One region of the Pseudomonas sp. 86_A genome, then DNA from elsewhere that is predicted to be linked to it. Evidence: riboswitches for the same ligand, from Rfam matches in the RefSeq annotation. Region 1 holds a riboswitch; the other holds the start of a gene.
The links. A riboswitch is a leader RNA that binds a small molecule or an ion and turns the genes downstream of it on or off. The one in region 1 is predicted to bind manganese.
Positions count from the first base shown of each region.

Region 2: it holds a riboswitch for manganese, as region 1 does, so the genes downstream of both, mntP (manganese efflux pump MntP) here and J5M57_RS17115 (TMEM165/GDT1 family protein) in region 1, are expected to answer to the same signal.

Region 1 is NZ_JAFGYS010000010.1:209,840-217,549, reverse strand. It holds gene J5M57_RS17125 (methyl-accepting chemotaxis protein) at 210-2,351, opposite strand; gene J5M57_RS17120 (M48 family metallopeptidase) at 2,615-3,433, shown strand; gene J5M57_RS17115 (TMEM165/GDT1 family protein) at 3,522-4,106, opposite strand; yybP-ykoY riboswitch at 4,196-4,318, opposite strand; gene J5M57_RS17110 (class I SAM-dependent methyltransferase) at 4,359-5,357, opposite strand; gene J5M57_RS17105 (2-hydroxyacid dehydrogenase) at 5,391-6,356, opposite strand; gene J5M57_RS17100 (LysE family transporter) at 6,630-7,259, shown strand; gene J5M57_RS17095 (helix-turn-helix transcriptional regulator) at 7,354-7,710, opposite strand, start outside.
Region 2 is NZ_JAFGYS010000001.1:101,857-109,566, reverse strand. It holds gene yghU (glutathione-dependent disulfide-bond oxidoreductase) at 1-814, opposite strand, end outside; gene J5M57_RS00460 (LysR family transcriptional regulator) at 962-1,909, opposite strand; gene J5M57_RS00455 (DUF2798 domain-containing protein) at 2,037-2,312, shown strand; gene J5M57_RS00450 (thiamine pyrophosphate-requiring protein) at 2,495-4,282, shown strand; gene J5M57_RS00445 (DNA methylase) at 4,429-4,860, shown strand; gene J5M57_RS00440 (DUF72 domain-containing protein) at 4,860-5,573, shown strand; gene mntP (manganese efflux pump MntP) at 5,575-6,138, opposite strand; yybP-ykoY riboswitch at 6,145-6,317, opposite strand; gene J5M57_RS00430 (ATP-binding protein) at 6,515-7,710, opposite strand, start outside.

The DNA.
Region 1 (7,710 bases):
AAAAGCCCCTCACCCTAGCCCTCTCCCGGAGGGAGAGGGGACTGACCGAGGTGTCTTGAGCGATCCACCGACGTGATGCACCGAGTTGATTAGGGATTCAGCGTATATCTCTAAGGTCGGTGTAATTCTGAAATATCCCCCAATCAGTCCCCTCTCCCTTTGGGAGAGGGCTAGGGTGAGGGGGAGCTTTTGACTTTTAGCCTTCGACGTCAAACCTTGAACTGATTGATCAACCGCCGCTGCTGCTCCGCCAGTTTGGTCAGGCCGGCACTCGCCGAACTCGACTCATCCGCGCCGCCTGCCACTTCATTGGCCACCTGACCGATATTGATCACGTTGCGGTTGATATCGTCAGCCACCGCGCTCTGCTCTTCCGCCGCACTGGCGATCTGCGTGTTCATGTCGTTGATCACCGACACCGCCTGGGTAATCGTCTCCAGCGCTTCAGCGGCTTTCGCGGCGTGCAGCACGCTTTCGTCGGTGCGGTTCTGGCTGTCTTCCATGACCCGCACCACATCGCGGGTGCCCTGTTGCAATTGCTGGATCATGCTTTGGATTTCTTCGGTGGCCTTTTGGGTTTTCTGCGCCAGATTGCGCACCTCGTCCGCTACCACAGCAAAGCCGCGACCCTGTTCGCCGGCCCGCGCCGCTTCGATCGCCGCGTTCAGTGCCAACAGGTTGGTCTGCTCGGCGATCCCGCGAATCGCGGTGAGGATCGCGTTGATGTTTTCGCTGTCCTTGGCCAAGGTCTGTACCACTTCCACGGCCTTGCCGATTTCCACCGCCAGCACGCCGATCGAATTCGACGTGTCCCGCACAATCTGCATGCCCTGGCCGGCGGCCTGATCCGCGTGACTGGCGGCTTGCGCCGCCTGGGTGGCGTTGCGCGCCACGTCTTGCGCGGTCGCGGTCATCTCCTGCACCGCGGTGGCGACCTGATCGATCTCGGCCATCTGTTTCTGAATGCCGATGTTGGTGCGAATGGCGATGTCGGCGGTGTGTTCGGAGGAGTCGCTGACACTCTGCACTGACGTCACCACCTGCGTGATCATCGCCTGCAACTTGGCGAGGAAGGTGTTGAAGCCCTTGGCAATCGAACCCAGTTCATCACTGCGATCACTGCTCAGACGACGGGTCAGATCGCCTTCACCTTTGGCGATGTCATCAAGCATGGCGACCATTTGTTTGAGCGGTCGGGCGATACCGTGACCCACCAGCCAGATCACCAGCAGACCGATGGCGGCGATGATCAGACCGACCATGGCCATGCCGAAGGTGTCGGATTTGCGCTGGGCGTCGAGGTCGCCCTGGAGTTTCTGCAGATCGGCCATCACCGCGTTGAGCGGCAGTTGCAGCATCAGCGTCCAGCGCGCGTCGGTCTGGCCGATGCCGAACGGCAGGTACAGTTCGATGCGGCCCTTGTCCTTGTTGACGGAATAAGTGACTTCGCCGCGCTTGAGGTTGGCCAGGTTGGCGATTTGCTCGGCGTCGAGAATGTCGCTGACCTTCTCACCGAATTTGCTTGGGTCCTTGGTGTAGGCAACGATCCGGCCATTGCCGCCGATCAGGGCCATTTGCCCGGCGCCGCTGTAGAGTTTCTGGTTGGCGCCCAGGAGCATTTCCTGGATGAAGTTCACCGACAGGTCGGCGCCGACGATGCCTTGGAAGGTGCCATTGAGCATGATCGGCTCAATGAATGAAGCGAGCATGACGACCTTGTCGCCGACCTTGTAGGGCGCCGGGTCGATCACGCAGGATTTCTTGCTCTCTTTCGAGCACAGGTAGTACTCGCTGGCGCGCACGCCGGTGGACAGGACTTTCTGGTCGTCGACGTCCACCAGTTTATCCAGGCCGAGGGTGCCGTCGTCATTGCGGAACCACCACGGCAGGAAGCGCCCGTTGGCCGAGTCGATGCCGACCACGCTGGTGCCGACGTAGGCGGCGTCGTTGTGATCAAGGGCGTTTTTTTCCCAGCCGATGTAAGTGCCGAGAATCTTCGGGTTCTTTTCGACGTTCTCTTTGATCAGGCTGATCAGTTGTTCGCGGCTGACGGTCAGGCGCGGCTGGCCATCGGTGCCCGGCGTGCCGAGCAGGGCGTTGACCCGCACCAGGCCGCCGGCAATCAGCAGCGGCGCTTCGAGTTCGCGCTGGATCTGGCTGACCTGAGTCTGCGCCAAGGAGGTCAGGCGTTGTTCGATGACTTGCTCGAACTGCGCCTGAGTGCGCTGTTGCACCATCTCTTGGGTGCGGGCGCCGGAAAACAGCGCGTACAGCACCAGCGCGGCGACCACGCTGAGGACGATGGCGCCGGCCAGGGCGGCGACGGAAAACTGGATCGACTTGAACTTCATGGGAGCTCCGCACGCAAGAGGACGTCTGCGCTGTTGTATCGGCAGCGGGCATTGCGCCATGAGTGCCGAGCGGAACAAAGAGCGGGGCATGTCGCAAATGGATCGGTGCGCGACGCAGTGGTGGCGGGTCTGCCGGGCGCTGTGAATTTTTTACGACAGCAGAAGTGGGAAACATCCGAAAGACACTGCAACACGTCTGTTGTATCTGGCGCCGATACAATTACCCGCCTAGGATACGCGGCATGTTTTCAGGGAGCTTTTGAATGAACAAGACATTGGTTGTAAGTGCACTGAGCGCAGCGCTGTTGCTGGCCGGTTGTCAGTCGGTCAACACCACCAGCGGCGGAGCCGTAGGGGTGGAGCGCAAGCAGTACATGTTCAGCATGCTGTCCTCGCAAGAGGTCGACCAGATGTATGCCCAGTCCTATCAGAAGACCGTTGGCGAGGCGTCGAGCAAAGGCGTACTGGACAAGACCAGCCCGGAGGCCAAGCGGGTTCAGGCCATTGCCAACCGCCTGATCGCCCAGGCGCCGAATTTCCGCCCCGATGCCGCCCAATGGCAGTGGGAGGTCAACCTGATCAAGAGCGATGAGCTAAACGCCAACTGCGGCCCTGGCGGCAAGATCATTTTCTACACCGGGCTGATCGACAGCCTGAAGCTGACCGACGATGAGATCGCCGCGGTGATGGGCCATGAAATCGCCCATGCCCTGCGCGAGCACGGTCGTGAAGCGATGTCCAAAGCCTACGGGATTGAAATGGCCAAGCAGGGTGCCGGTGCGTTGCTCGGTCTGGGTCAGGACAGCCTGGCGCTGGCCGACACCGTGGCCAACTACGGCATGACCTTGCCCAACAGCCGTGCCAACGAAAACGAAGCCGACTTGATCGGCCTCGAACTGGCCGCCCGCGCCGGGTACAACCCGAATGCGGCGATCACCTTGTGGAACAAGATGAGCAAGGCCTCGGAAGGCGCACCGCCGGAATTCATGAGCACTCACCCGGCGTCGTCCAGCCGGATCGCCTCGTTGCAGGCAGCGATTCCGAAAGTGATGCCGCTTTACGAAAAAGCCCCGAAGTCCTGATAGATAGTCGGGGCAAAAGGGGCCTTGTTTTTGTGGCGAGGGAGCAAGCTCCCTCGCCACAATGATGTGCAAGGCTCAGGCGCAGGGGTTAAACCCAGCCACTGCTCTGCATCGCCTTGTACACCGCAACGATCGCCAGAATCAGGAATGCCGAAGCCGCCAGGCGACGGATCAGCGTCAGCGGCAGTTTCTCCGCGGCAAAGTTACCCGCCAGGACCACCGGCACGTTGGCAATCAACATGCCCGCCGTGGTGCCAATGATCACCAGCCACAACTCAGGGTATTGCGCCGCCAGCATCACGGTGGCGATCTGGGTCTTGTCACCGATTTCCGCGAGGAAGAACGCAATCAGCGTGGTCAGGAACGGGCCGAACTTGCGTGCGGTGCTGGCTTCATCGTCGTCCATCTTGTCCGGGACCAACGTCCACAGCGCAGTGGCGGTGAAGCTTGCGGCAAGAATCCAGTGCAGCACCGAATCGGAGAAGAAGCTGCCGAACCAGGCGCCGACCGCACCGGCTGCCGCGTGGTTGGCCAGGGTCGCGGCGACGATACCGGCAATGATCGGCCAGGGTTTGCGAAAGCGAGCGGCGAGAATCAGCGCGAGCAGTTGCGTCTTGTCGCCGATTTCGGCCAAGGCAACGATTGCGGTGGGAACGAGTAACGAGTCCAGCATCAGGATTTTCCTAAGGGGCGGGTCGACACGGCTATGACACGTACAGCCTTCCCGCCCCGGGTAAGGTGTGCGTGTCATAGGTCTTGTCAAACCCTGCGATCCGTCTGGTGCGGACGCTTGGGTCGCATACGCCATGATCTGAGGATCAAGTATGTTGACGTATGCCGGACGAGCTTGGCGCTCGTGGGAGACTACTCCCCTAGGACGGAGCGGATTCTGCCTAGGCAGAATCCATTCGGCAAGTGCTAATTTTCAGCCGCGCTTGGCCCGGTAAATCCGGAAACCATTGCCTTCGGCCTTGATCGCACACACGCCCAAGTGCTCTTCGATCAGCGGTTGATACTTCAGGAAGCTGTTCGCCACCAGCCGCAGTTCGCCGCCGTTTTTCAGATGTTTGGCTGCTTTTCGCAGCAAGTTCTCGGTGGCGAAATAATCGGTGTGCACCCCGACATGGAACGGCGGGTTGCTCAGAATCGCGTTCAAACCCATCGGCGCGGCGTCGATACCGTCACCGGTGATCACTTCGGCTTCCAGTCCGTTGGCCGCCAACGTCAGGCGACTGCTGGCGGCAGCAAAGGCATCGACGTCGAGCAAGGTCACTTGATTGTGCGGATAACGCCGTTTGACCGCCGCCCCCAGCACGCCCGCGCCACAGCCGAAATCGAGCAGATGGCCGCTCGGCAGTTTGTCCAGATGCTCCAGCAGCAGGGCGCTGCCGCGATCCAGGCGACCATGGCTGAACACACCCGGCAGGCTGATGACTTTCAACGGGCCTTCGGCCAGTGGCAGCTCATAGGTCTGCGCCAGGCTTTCCAGGGATTTGGCTTGCGGCGCGTTGGCCACGGTGACCTGCCACAGTTGGCAGTGGCGCGCGCTGTCGAGCTTGCGCGGCTTGCCGAACGGGTTGAGCTGTTTCGATGCGCCCTCGATGCCGCTGCGTTTTTCGCCGACCAGAAACACCTCACGCCCGGCCAGACGCGCAGCCACGGCGTTGAGGATGTAATCGGTCAGATCCTTGGACTTGGGCAAGAACACCACGGCGCTGTCGAACTCGCGCTCCGGCACGTTCACGCCAAAATGGCTGCGACCCTCGAAGCGTGCATCGAGTGCGGCCTGATCGCCGGCGTGCCAGCACCAGCCGAACGCATTGGGCAGGCGCCCGAGCAGATCATCGGCAGGCAAACCGGCCAACAACAGCGAACCCTGGAATAACTCGGCCTGACGAAGCAGTACTTCACTGCGCGGATCCATAACTGCTCCTTGAAAAAAAAGTGCCGCAGTTTATCAACTGACGACCCGCAGCGCTGTACCGCTGAAGAACGCTTGGGCGTTTTCGGTCAATTGGCCGACGATGCGTTGCCGCGCCTCGCGACTGCCCCAGGCGTTGTGCGGGGTGACGATCAGCCGTGGAAGGTCGGCGGCCAGCAATGGATTGCCGTTGACCGGCGGCTCGACACTGAGCACATCGGTGGCCGCGCCGCCGAGGTGACCGTTGCGCAACGCATCGGCCAAGGCCTGTTCATCGATCAAGCCACCCCGGGCGGTGTTGACCACAAACGCGCCGGGCTTCATCGACGCCAGTTCGCGGGCACCGATGAAGTGGCGGGTGTGTTCATTGAGTGGGCAGTGCAGGGTCAGGGCGTCGATCTGCGGCAGCAATTCGTTCAGCGGCAGACGGTCCGGGCGGGCAGGGCGGCCGGGAATCTGCCCGAGCAGTACGCGCATGCCAAACGCTTCGGCCAGTCGCGCGACCGCGCCGCCGAGCTCGCCGTGACCGAGCAGGCCAAGGGTTTTGCCTTCCAGTTCGACGATCGGGTAGTCCAGCAGGCAGAACTGTTTGGCTTGCTGCCAGCGACCTTCGCCGACGGCTTTCTGGTAGTCGGCCAGGCGCGTGGCAAGGTTGAGCAGCAACATGATCGTGTGTTGCGCCACCGACGGCGTGCCGTAACCCTGACAGTTGCACACGGTGATGCCGTGGGCGCGGGCCGCTTCCAGATCGACGTTGTTGGTGCCGGTGGCGGTGATCAGGATCAGCTTCAGGTCCGGGTTGGCGGCCATCGCGGCGGCGTCGATGCGGATCTTGTTGGTGATCGCCACGCTGGCACCCTGCAAGCGCTCGCTGACCTGTTCGGGCAAGGTCTGGGCGAACAGTTGCAGATCGCTGAAGCAGGCGCGCAACGGGCTGAGGTCGAGGTCGCCGAGATCCAGAGACGGGTGATCGAGGAATACGGCGCGGTGCGGATTGCTCATCAACTGTACCTTTTGTGCGGTGAACGGAAGGCGTAATCTGCCGAGCCTACCAGATGAAGCAATTGGTTACGCACAGCGCCCGCAATACCCTGTGGCGAGGGAGCTTGCTCCCGCTGGGCTGCGAAGCAGACCCAAACCCATTCACCGTACTGTGTCAGGCACACCGGTGTTTCAGGTTTTACGACTGCTGCGCAGCCGAGCGGGAGCAAGCTCCCTCGCCACAGGGTTTGAGCCAGTTGATGAATTGTTTTTACTCATTAAAGTGGAGCCCCCATGTACTGGACCGAGTTCTTGACCGTTGCACTGATCCATCTGTTGGCCGTGGCCAGCCCCGGCCCTGACTTTGCCGTGGTGGTGCGCGAGAGCGTGACCCATGGTCGACGCGCCGGCACCTGGACCGCGCTGGGCGTGGGCTCGGCGATTTTCCTGCACGTGGGTTATTCGCTGCTGGGCATTGGCCTGATCGTGTCGCAATCGATCGTGCTGTTCAACGCCTTGAAATGGGCCGCCGCCGCTTACCTGCTGTACATCGGCTTCAAGGCCTTGCGCGCGCAACCGGCGCCAACCGTTACCGATGACCTGCACAAGGAAGCCGGTGTGCGTACTGCGCGCGGCGCTTTCACTTCGGGTTTCGTCACCAACGGCCTGAACCCGAAAGCCACGCTGTTCTTCCTGTCGTTGTTCACCGTGGTGATCAACCCGCACACCCCGCTGGCGGTGCAGGCCGGGTACGGGGTTTACCTCGCCGTTGCGACTGCGATCTGGTTTTGCCTGGTGGCGATGCTGTTCAGCCAGCAACGCGTGCGCGCCGGCTTCGCCCGCATGGGGCACTGGTTCGACCGCACCATGGGCGCGGTGCTGATCGCCATCGGCGTGAAACTCGCGTTCACCGAGATGCATTGACCAACACTCACTTGTAGGAGATGCCGCAGGCTGCGATCTTTTGATCTTGTCTTTGAGGATTAAAAGATCGCAGCCTCGTTTCACTCGACAGCTCCTACACGAGTTCGCTCAGCTTGCTCAGGGTATGCAGATATTCCCGAGGATTGTCCCCGAGCAAACGGCGAAACATCGCGCTGAACGCCCGCGCGCTGCCGTAACCCAAATCCTGTGCCACGCTTTGCACGCTGTCCCCGGCGAGCAGGCGCGGCAGGGCTTCCATCAGGCGCAGTTGCTGGCGCCAGGCGTTGAAACTCATCTTCAGTTGTCGCTGGAACAGCCGCGCCAGAGTGCGCGAGCTGGCGCCGACCTGCTGCGCCCAGTCTTCTAGGGTGTTGGGGTGATCGGGGGTGTGCAGCAAGGCCAGGCAGATGTTTTGCAGGCGCCGGTCAGTGGGCATCGGAATGTGCAGCGG
Region 2 (7,710 bases), on a different contig from region 1:
GTTCCGCAACCTGGCTTGCCTCGTCACCCCAGGTGCGGTTGACGCGCTGGCCACGCATCACCGCAGGGCGTTGGGCGATCTCTTCTGCCCAGCGCTGCACGTGGGTGTATTCCTGAGCCGCTAGGAACTCGGCAGCCGAATACACGTTGTTGCGCACCAGTTGCCCGTACCACGGCCAGACCGCGATGTCGGCGATGGTGTAGCTGTCGCCGGCCAGATAGCGTTTTTCAGCGAGGCGTCGGTCGAGCACGTCGAGCTGACGCTTGGTTTCCATGGTGAAGCGGTTGATCGGGTATTCGAGCTTCTCCGGCGCATACGCGTAGAAGTGCCCGAACCCGCCGCCCAGATAAGGCGCCGCGCCCATCTGCCAGAACAGCCAGTTCAGGGTTTCGGTGCGGCCGGCCGGATCTTTTGGCAGGAAGGCGCCGAATTTCTCCGCGAGGTACAGCAGGATCGAACCGGACTCGAACACGCGAATCGGCGGCTGCGCACTATGGTCGAGCAGTGCCGGAATCTTCGAGTTCGGGTTGATTTCGACAAAGCCGCTGGAGAACTGGTCGCCTTCGTTGATGCGAATCAGCCACGCATCGTATTCGGCACCGCTATGCCCCAGCGCTAGCAACTCTTCCAGGAGGATGGTGACCTTCACGCCATTGGGCGTCGCCAGCGAATACAGCTGCAGCGGATGCTTGCCCACTGGCAGCGTCTTGTCATGCGTCGGCCCGGCAATCGGCCGGTTGATGCTGGCGAACTGGCCGCCGGACGGTGCTTCGTGCTTCCAGACTTTGGGCGGTACGTAGGGCGCTTTACTCATGAACTGGGCCTCATCCTTAACTTGCCAAAAAAGAACCTGACGGGTATCAGACGCAACAGCATAAACGCTATGGCGCAAGACTGCGCAACCCCTGGGATCATCAGCCACGCCAGTCAAGCAGGGCGGTGCCATTGTGCGTGCCAGTGGTTAACCCGCGTTTGTGCTGAGCGGGTGTTCCAGCGGCCAGCGCTTCTTCAGGTGTTCCGTCAAATAATCCATAAAAGCCCTGACCTTCGGCGTCAGCGCCGCTCGCTCCTGCACGCAGGCATAGATGTCCATCGGCTCGACATAAGCGTGGGTTTCACCTGGGCGATGTTCAAACAGCGGCACCAGTTGACCGCTTTCGAGGTAGGGCGCGGCGACGAATTCGGCCAGGCGCGTGATGCCCGCGCCGTTGATTGCCATTTGCGCCAGGGCGTCGATGTCATCGCTGATGGCGGTGGCGTTGATCGGCGCGTCGTAGCGCTGGCCGTCGCGGATCAAACCCCAACGCAGAAAACGTCCGTCCAGTGGATAGCGGAACGCCAGGCAGGCGTGGTGCTGCAGGTCTTGCGGTGATTGCGGCACGCCGGCGCGCTCGAGGTAGGCGGGGGCCGCGCAGAAGATGAAGGGCAGGGACACGATGCGGCGCGCGACGATGCCGTCTTCCAGTTGTGGCTTGATCCGCAGGCTCAGGTCGATGTTGTCCTGGATGTGATTGATCTTGCCATTGGTGGTCGACAGTTCCAGCAGCAGACCCGGGTGCAGCGCGGCGAAACCGGCGATCAGCGGTGCCAGCACGTGGCGGCCGAACGCCGAGGTGGAGGCGATGCTCAAGCGGCCTTGCAGTTCGCCTTGATCGCTGAGGATCGAGCTTTGTGCCGACTCCAGGTCCGCCGCGATGCGTTTGACCTTTTCGTAATACAGCGCGCCGTTTTCGGTCAGGGCCATGCGGCGGGTGGTGCGTTGCAACAAGCGCACGCCAAGGTGCGTTTCGAGGCGATTGAGGGTCTGGCTCACAGCGGCGGCACTGACGCCCAGGGTCTTGGCGGCACCGACGATGGAGCCGGCTTCAACCACTTTGATAAAACTGGCAATCGCCGCCAACAGGTTCATCCGTGCTCCGCCAAGTGCGTTCGATTCGTAAGTTCTGCTTTATAAAGTACCTGTGGCTGGCGGTCTAGTTGGGGGCAGGGGGGCTTTGCTAAGGTGCCGGCTCCCTGTCAATGGATGGAAAAGCCATATGAATCAAAGAACCACCACCGATGCCCTGTATCCCTCGCGTCGCAAGCTGTCATCGCGGGCGACGCCCTATGTGTTTGCGTTGTACATGGCGACGATCATGGCGTTCCTGATGTCGCTGGTGATCACCGCCGCCAATTCCGGCATTGATAACGACTACCTGAGTAATGCGCTGCACGCCTACAAACTGGCGATGCCCGTGGCGTTTCTGTGCATCCTCGTGGTGCGCCCGATCGTGGTCAAACTGGTATCGATGACGGTGCACCCGCCTCGTTGATTCACCCTTCGCAAAACCTTGTCCGGCATCCAGCGCCGGGGGGGGGACCGATGCCCGGCGTAACCGGCCAGCGGCTAAAACAATCGAAACTTCACGCGCGCCTCGACTGTCCAGACCCTTGTACCGCCCGGCGGATATCTCTTCGGGCAGGCTTCATGCATCGGTGACAGGCGAGGAACGAGATGACGACGACAGTGGGAGATTTTCTGGTTGAGCGGCTCAGCCAATGGGGCGTCACGCGGATTTTTGGTTATCCGGGAGACGGCATCAATGGCGTGTTCGGCGCGCTCGCCCGAGCCAATGGCAAGATCGAATTCGTTCAGGCGCGGCATGAAGAAATGGCCGCGTTCATGGCCTCGGCGCATGCCAAATTCACCGGCGAGCTGGGGGTGTGCATTGCCACCTCAGGGCCAGGGGCTTCGCACTTGATCACCGGGCTGTACGACGCCCGCATGGATCACCAACCGGTGCTGGCGATTGTCGGCCAGCAGGCGCGTACCGCGCTCGGCAGCCATTACCAGCAGGAGCTGGACCTGGTCTCGATGTTCAAGGATGTGGCCGGCGCCTTTGTGCAGCAAGCGTCGGCGCCGTCACAGGTGCGCCATCTGCTCGACCGCGCCGTGCGCACGGCGGTTGGCGAGCGGCGGGTGACGGCGATCATCCTGCCCAATGACCTGCAGGACCTTGAGTACGAGGCGCCGGCCCGGGCGCATGGCACCGCGCATTCCGGCGTCGGTTACACCAAGCCGAAAGTGCTGCCCTACGAGGCGGATCTGCAGCGCGCCGCCGACGTTTTGAACAGCGGTGAAAAAGTCGCGATTCTGGTGGGCGCCGGTGCATTGCAGGCCACGGATGAAGTGATTGCCGTCGCGGAAAAACTCTGTGCCGGTGTCGCCAAAGCCTTGCTCGGCAAGGCCGCGCTGCCGGACGACTTGCCTTGGGTCACCGGCAGCATCGGCTTGCTCGGCACCGAACCGAGCTACAAGCTGATGAACGAGTGCGACACCTTGCTGATGATCGGCTCGGGTTTCCCCTATGCCGAATTTCTGCCCCAGGAAGGCCAGGCGCGGGGTGTGCAGATCGACTTGCAGCCGGACATGCTCAGTCTGCGTTATTCGATGGAGGTCAATCTGGTCGGCGACTCCGCCGAAACCCTTGCGGCGCTGCTGCCGTTGCTCGAACAGAAGACCTCGCGCAAGTGGCGCAAAAAGATCGAAGGCTGGCGCGGCAGTTGGGAGAAAACCCTGGAAAAACGCGCCATGGCCAAAGCCGATCCGATCAATCCGCAGCGGGTGGTGTATGAGTTGTCACCGCGCTTGCCGGAGCAGGCGATCATCACCAGCGACTCGGGTTCCTGCGCCAACTGGTTCGCCCGTGACCTGAAGATTCGCCGGGGCATGCAATGTTCGCTGTCCGGTGGGCTGGCCTCGATGGGCGCTGCGGTGCCGTACGCGATTGCTGCCAAGTTTGCGCATCCTGAGCGTGCGGTGATCGCGCTGGTGGGTGACGGCGCGATGCAGATGAACAACATGGCTGAGCTGATTACCGTCGCCAAATACTGGCGCCAGTGGGAGAGTCCGAAGTGGATCTGCGCGGTGTTCAACAACGAGGATTTGAATCAGGTCACCTGGGAGCAGCGAGTGATGGAGGGCGATCCGAAGTTCGAAGCCTCGCAGAGCATTCCCGACGTGCCGTATCACCTGTTCGCCATTTCCATCGGCCTGAAAGGCATTTTCGTCGACCGCGATGAGGACGTCGCCGCCGCCTGGGAGCAGGCGCTGGCCTCGGACGTGCCGGTGCTGATCGAGTTCAAGACCGACCCCAACGTGCCGCCGTTGCCGCCACATATCACGTTCCAACAGGCGAAAAAGTTTGCCACCACCTTGCTCAAGGGCGACCCGGATGAAGCGGGCGTGATCGTGCAAGCCGCCAAACAAGTGTTGGCGAGCGTCCTCCCCGGCAAAAAATAATCCGAGCAGGCGCTGCTGCAGGCTGCGATCTTTTAAAAGGATCGCAGCCTGCCGCCATTGACTAGTTACCACGCAAAAAAAAGGAACGCCCGGCGCTCTCCATGGGCCTCAAGCAAAAGCCCCCTCAAGCCGCGAGCGATCACCCGATGAGCAAAACCGTCAGCGCCCACGACCTGCACATCAGCCTTGATCCAGTGAGCGAGGAGGGGTTGTTCAAATGGCTGCTCGCCAGTTTTCTGATGGGCAAGCGTATTCAGGCCGGCATTGCCGCCGAGGCCTATCGAGTGATTGCCGAGCGGCATCAGCGCGACACGCCGCGCAAACTCGCGAACTGCACGCATCGGCAATTGGTCGGCATGCTCGGCGAGGCGCATTACGTGCGTTACGACGAAACCACAGCCACGCGTCTGTTGGCGCTGGCGGCGCGGCTCAATGACGAATACGCCGGCAAGGTCGGCAACATCGTCAAGGCCAGCTCCGATCGTGGCGAGTTCGAACAGCGCCTGAAGGCTTTCGACGGGATTGGTCCGAAGACCGTGGAGATTTTCATGCGTGAAGCGGCGAAGGTGCTTTTTTGATGTTCATTGGTTGCGCAGGCTGGAGTCTGGGGCGTGAGTATTGGCCGCAGTTTCCGGCCGAGGGCACGCATCTGCAGCGTTATGCGGCGCGATTCAATGGTGTGGAAATCAACAGCTCGTTTTATCGCCCGCATCGTCGTCAGACTTATGCGCGCTGGGCGGAATCTGTGCCGCCAGGCTTTCGTTTTTCGGTGAAGGTGCCGAAGCGGATCACCCATGAATTGCGTCTGCAAAACTGTGATCAGGCGCTTGATGAGTTTCTGGAGCAGTGCGGCGGCCTGGGTGATCGACTGGGGTGTTTGCTGGTGCAACTTGCGCCGTCGCTGGCATTCGAGCCGGCAAGCGCTGAGGCATTTTTCGTCGCGTTGCGCCAGCGATTCGACGGTGACGTGGTGGTTGAGCCACGGCACGCATCGTGGGTTACCGCGCAGCCCCTGTTGCAGGCGTATCGGATTGCCCAGGCGGTGGTCGATCCGTCGCGGATCAGCACCGATGGCTCGGCGCAGGACTGGGCGGGGCTGGGTTATTGGCGACTGCACGGTTCGCCGCGGATCTACCACAGCGCCTACGATGAGCGTTATCTGCAAGCGCTGGCACAGCAGCTGAAAGTCGCGGCAGCACAAGGCGCCGTGACTTGGTGCATCTTCGACAACACTGCCAGTGGTGCCGCGCTGGGTAACGCGTTGGCACTGACAGCGTTGATTGCAGGTTGAATCAGACCGACAAGTGCTCGTAGAGGATGGTCGCGCCGACGATCATCAACACCACGCCACCGACAATTTCCGCGCGCTTGCCGACGACCGCGCCGAGCACCCGGCCGAGCATCACGCCGAGGGTCACCATGGTCATGGTCGCCAGGCCGATGGCCGCTGCCGCCACCCAGATATTGACGTCGACGAACGCCAGGCCGACGCCCACCGCGAGTGCGTCGATGCTGGTGGCAAACGCGGTGACCGCGAGAATCAGGAACGAATGTTGACCGGGTTTTTCCTCTTCCTCGTCTTCGTGTTTGAGGCCGTTGTAGATCATGTGCAGGCCGAGGATGACCAGCAGGGTGAAGGCGATCCAGTGGTCCCATTCGGCGACCCAACGGGTGGCGGCCTGGCCGATCAGCCAGCCGATGATCGGGGTGATGGCTTCGATTACGCCGAAAATCAGACCGGTGCGCAAGGCTTCGGTCAGACGCGGTTTGTGCAGGCTGGAGCCTTTGCCGATGGCCGCGGCGAACGCGTCCGTGGACATGGCCAGGGCGAGGAATATGAGGGAAACAGGATTCACGGGGGCACACTTCCAGTCGGGCTATGAGTCAACGACACAACCACACGCCCGACTTTAGGCATGGATGTGTCGTCGGTCTCACCAACCAAAAGGTGTTCGCACCACGGCATGTTGCCGAGAATGTTGATACGAACGCTTCCGAGGAACTCGGAAACAGGCTACTCCCCAACGAGGCTGCGGATCTTATGGGGGCCAACATGAAAATTTTGTCAAAAGCGCCGAGGCCATCGAAAAAGAGCAAATCTCTGTGGCGAGGGAGCTTGCTCCCGCCGGGTCGCGCAGCGGCCCTTTTTTTGCCGAACAGCAGAAGCCCTGCTGCGCAGTCCAGCGGGAGCAAGCTCCCTCGCCACAGCGAATCTGACCTGAGAGAGCAGCGCTAAGCCAAGGGGGCCTCATTGATCCGCAACTGCGCGCACAATCCACCCTGCGGCCGGTTGTACAGCTGCAGCGTGCTGCCGATCTTGCTGACGATCATCTGCACGATCGCCAGCCCCAGCCCGGCGCCATTGCCATGGCCGTGGCTGTAGAAACGCTCGAACAACCGCGCGTACTCCAATTCGTTGATCCCGGGCCCGGCGTCCTCGACGCTGATGTACACCGCGCCGCCGGCCTGCGGTTGCACCTGAACCCGCACCTCGCTGCCGGGCGGGGCGAAGTTCAGCGCATTGGTCACCAGGTTTTGCAGGGCGATGGCGAGGGCCACCGGATCGGTTTCGACCGGGCAGTGGTGGTCGCTGTCGAGGATCAGTTCGACGTCTTTTTCCAGGGCCAGCGGCGCCAGTTCGGCGAGTTCTTCGCGGACCAGTTCGGTCAGGTCCACGGCGCTGGTTTCGGGATGCGCCAGGCGCGGTTCGATCCGCGCCATGGTCAGCAACTGACTGGCGATGCGCGTCGCCCGATCCACTGCGCTGACCAGAAACTCCAGGGCTTCTTCGCGCTGTTGCGGGGTCGCGGCCAGTTGTGCGTTTTGCGCGTGGATCCGCAGGATCGCCAGCGGCGTGCGCAGCTCATGGGCCGCATCGGCGATGAAGCGGCGTTCCCGGGCCAGCAGGTTGTCGATCTGCTGCAACAGACGATTGAGCGCGGTTTGCATCGGCTCCAGATCATGCGGCAGGGGGCTGAGGTGCAGCGGTTTCAGGGTTTCGGTGTCACGTCCGCGAATGCTCTGCGCCATCGCGCGCAACGGCTGCAGGCCCCAGCCGATGTTCAGCCAGATCAGCGCGGCCAGCAGCGGTACGCCGATCAGGCTCGGCCACAGGGTGTGGCCGACGATGCGCTCGATCAGGTCCTGGCGGATATCGTCGCGCTCGCCGACCCAGATCAACAGCCCTTGTTGCGGGTCCTTGAGCAGGAACGCGCACCAGTCGCGGCCATTTTCCATCAGGTCATGCGAGCCGAGAGTGGTTGGCGGTGCGGCGAGCTCCGGTGCTTCGGCCGAGCGCACCAGCAACTGCCCGTCGCTGCGCCAGACCTGAAAGGTCAGACGAGTTTCGTAAGGGTGCGCGGCCTCGCCATCACCGACCCGGCTCATGGCTGCATCGAACGCCTGATAGAGCCGGGTCCAGTCGTTGT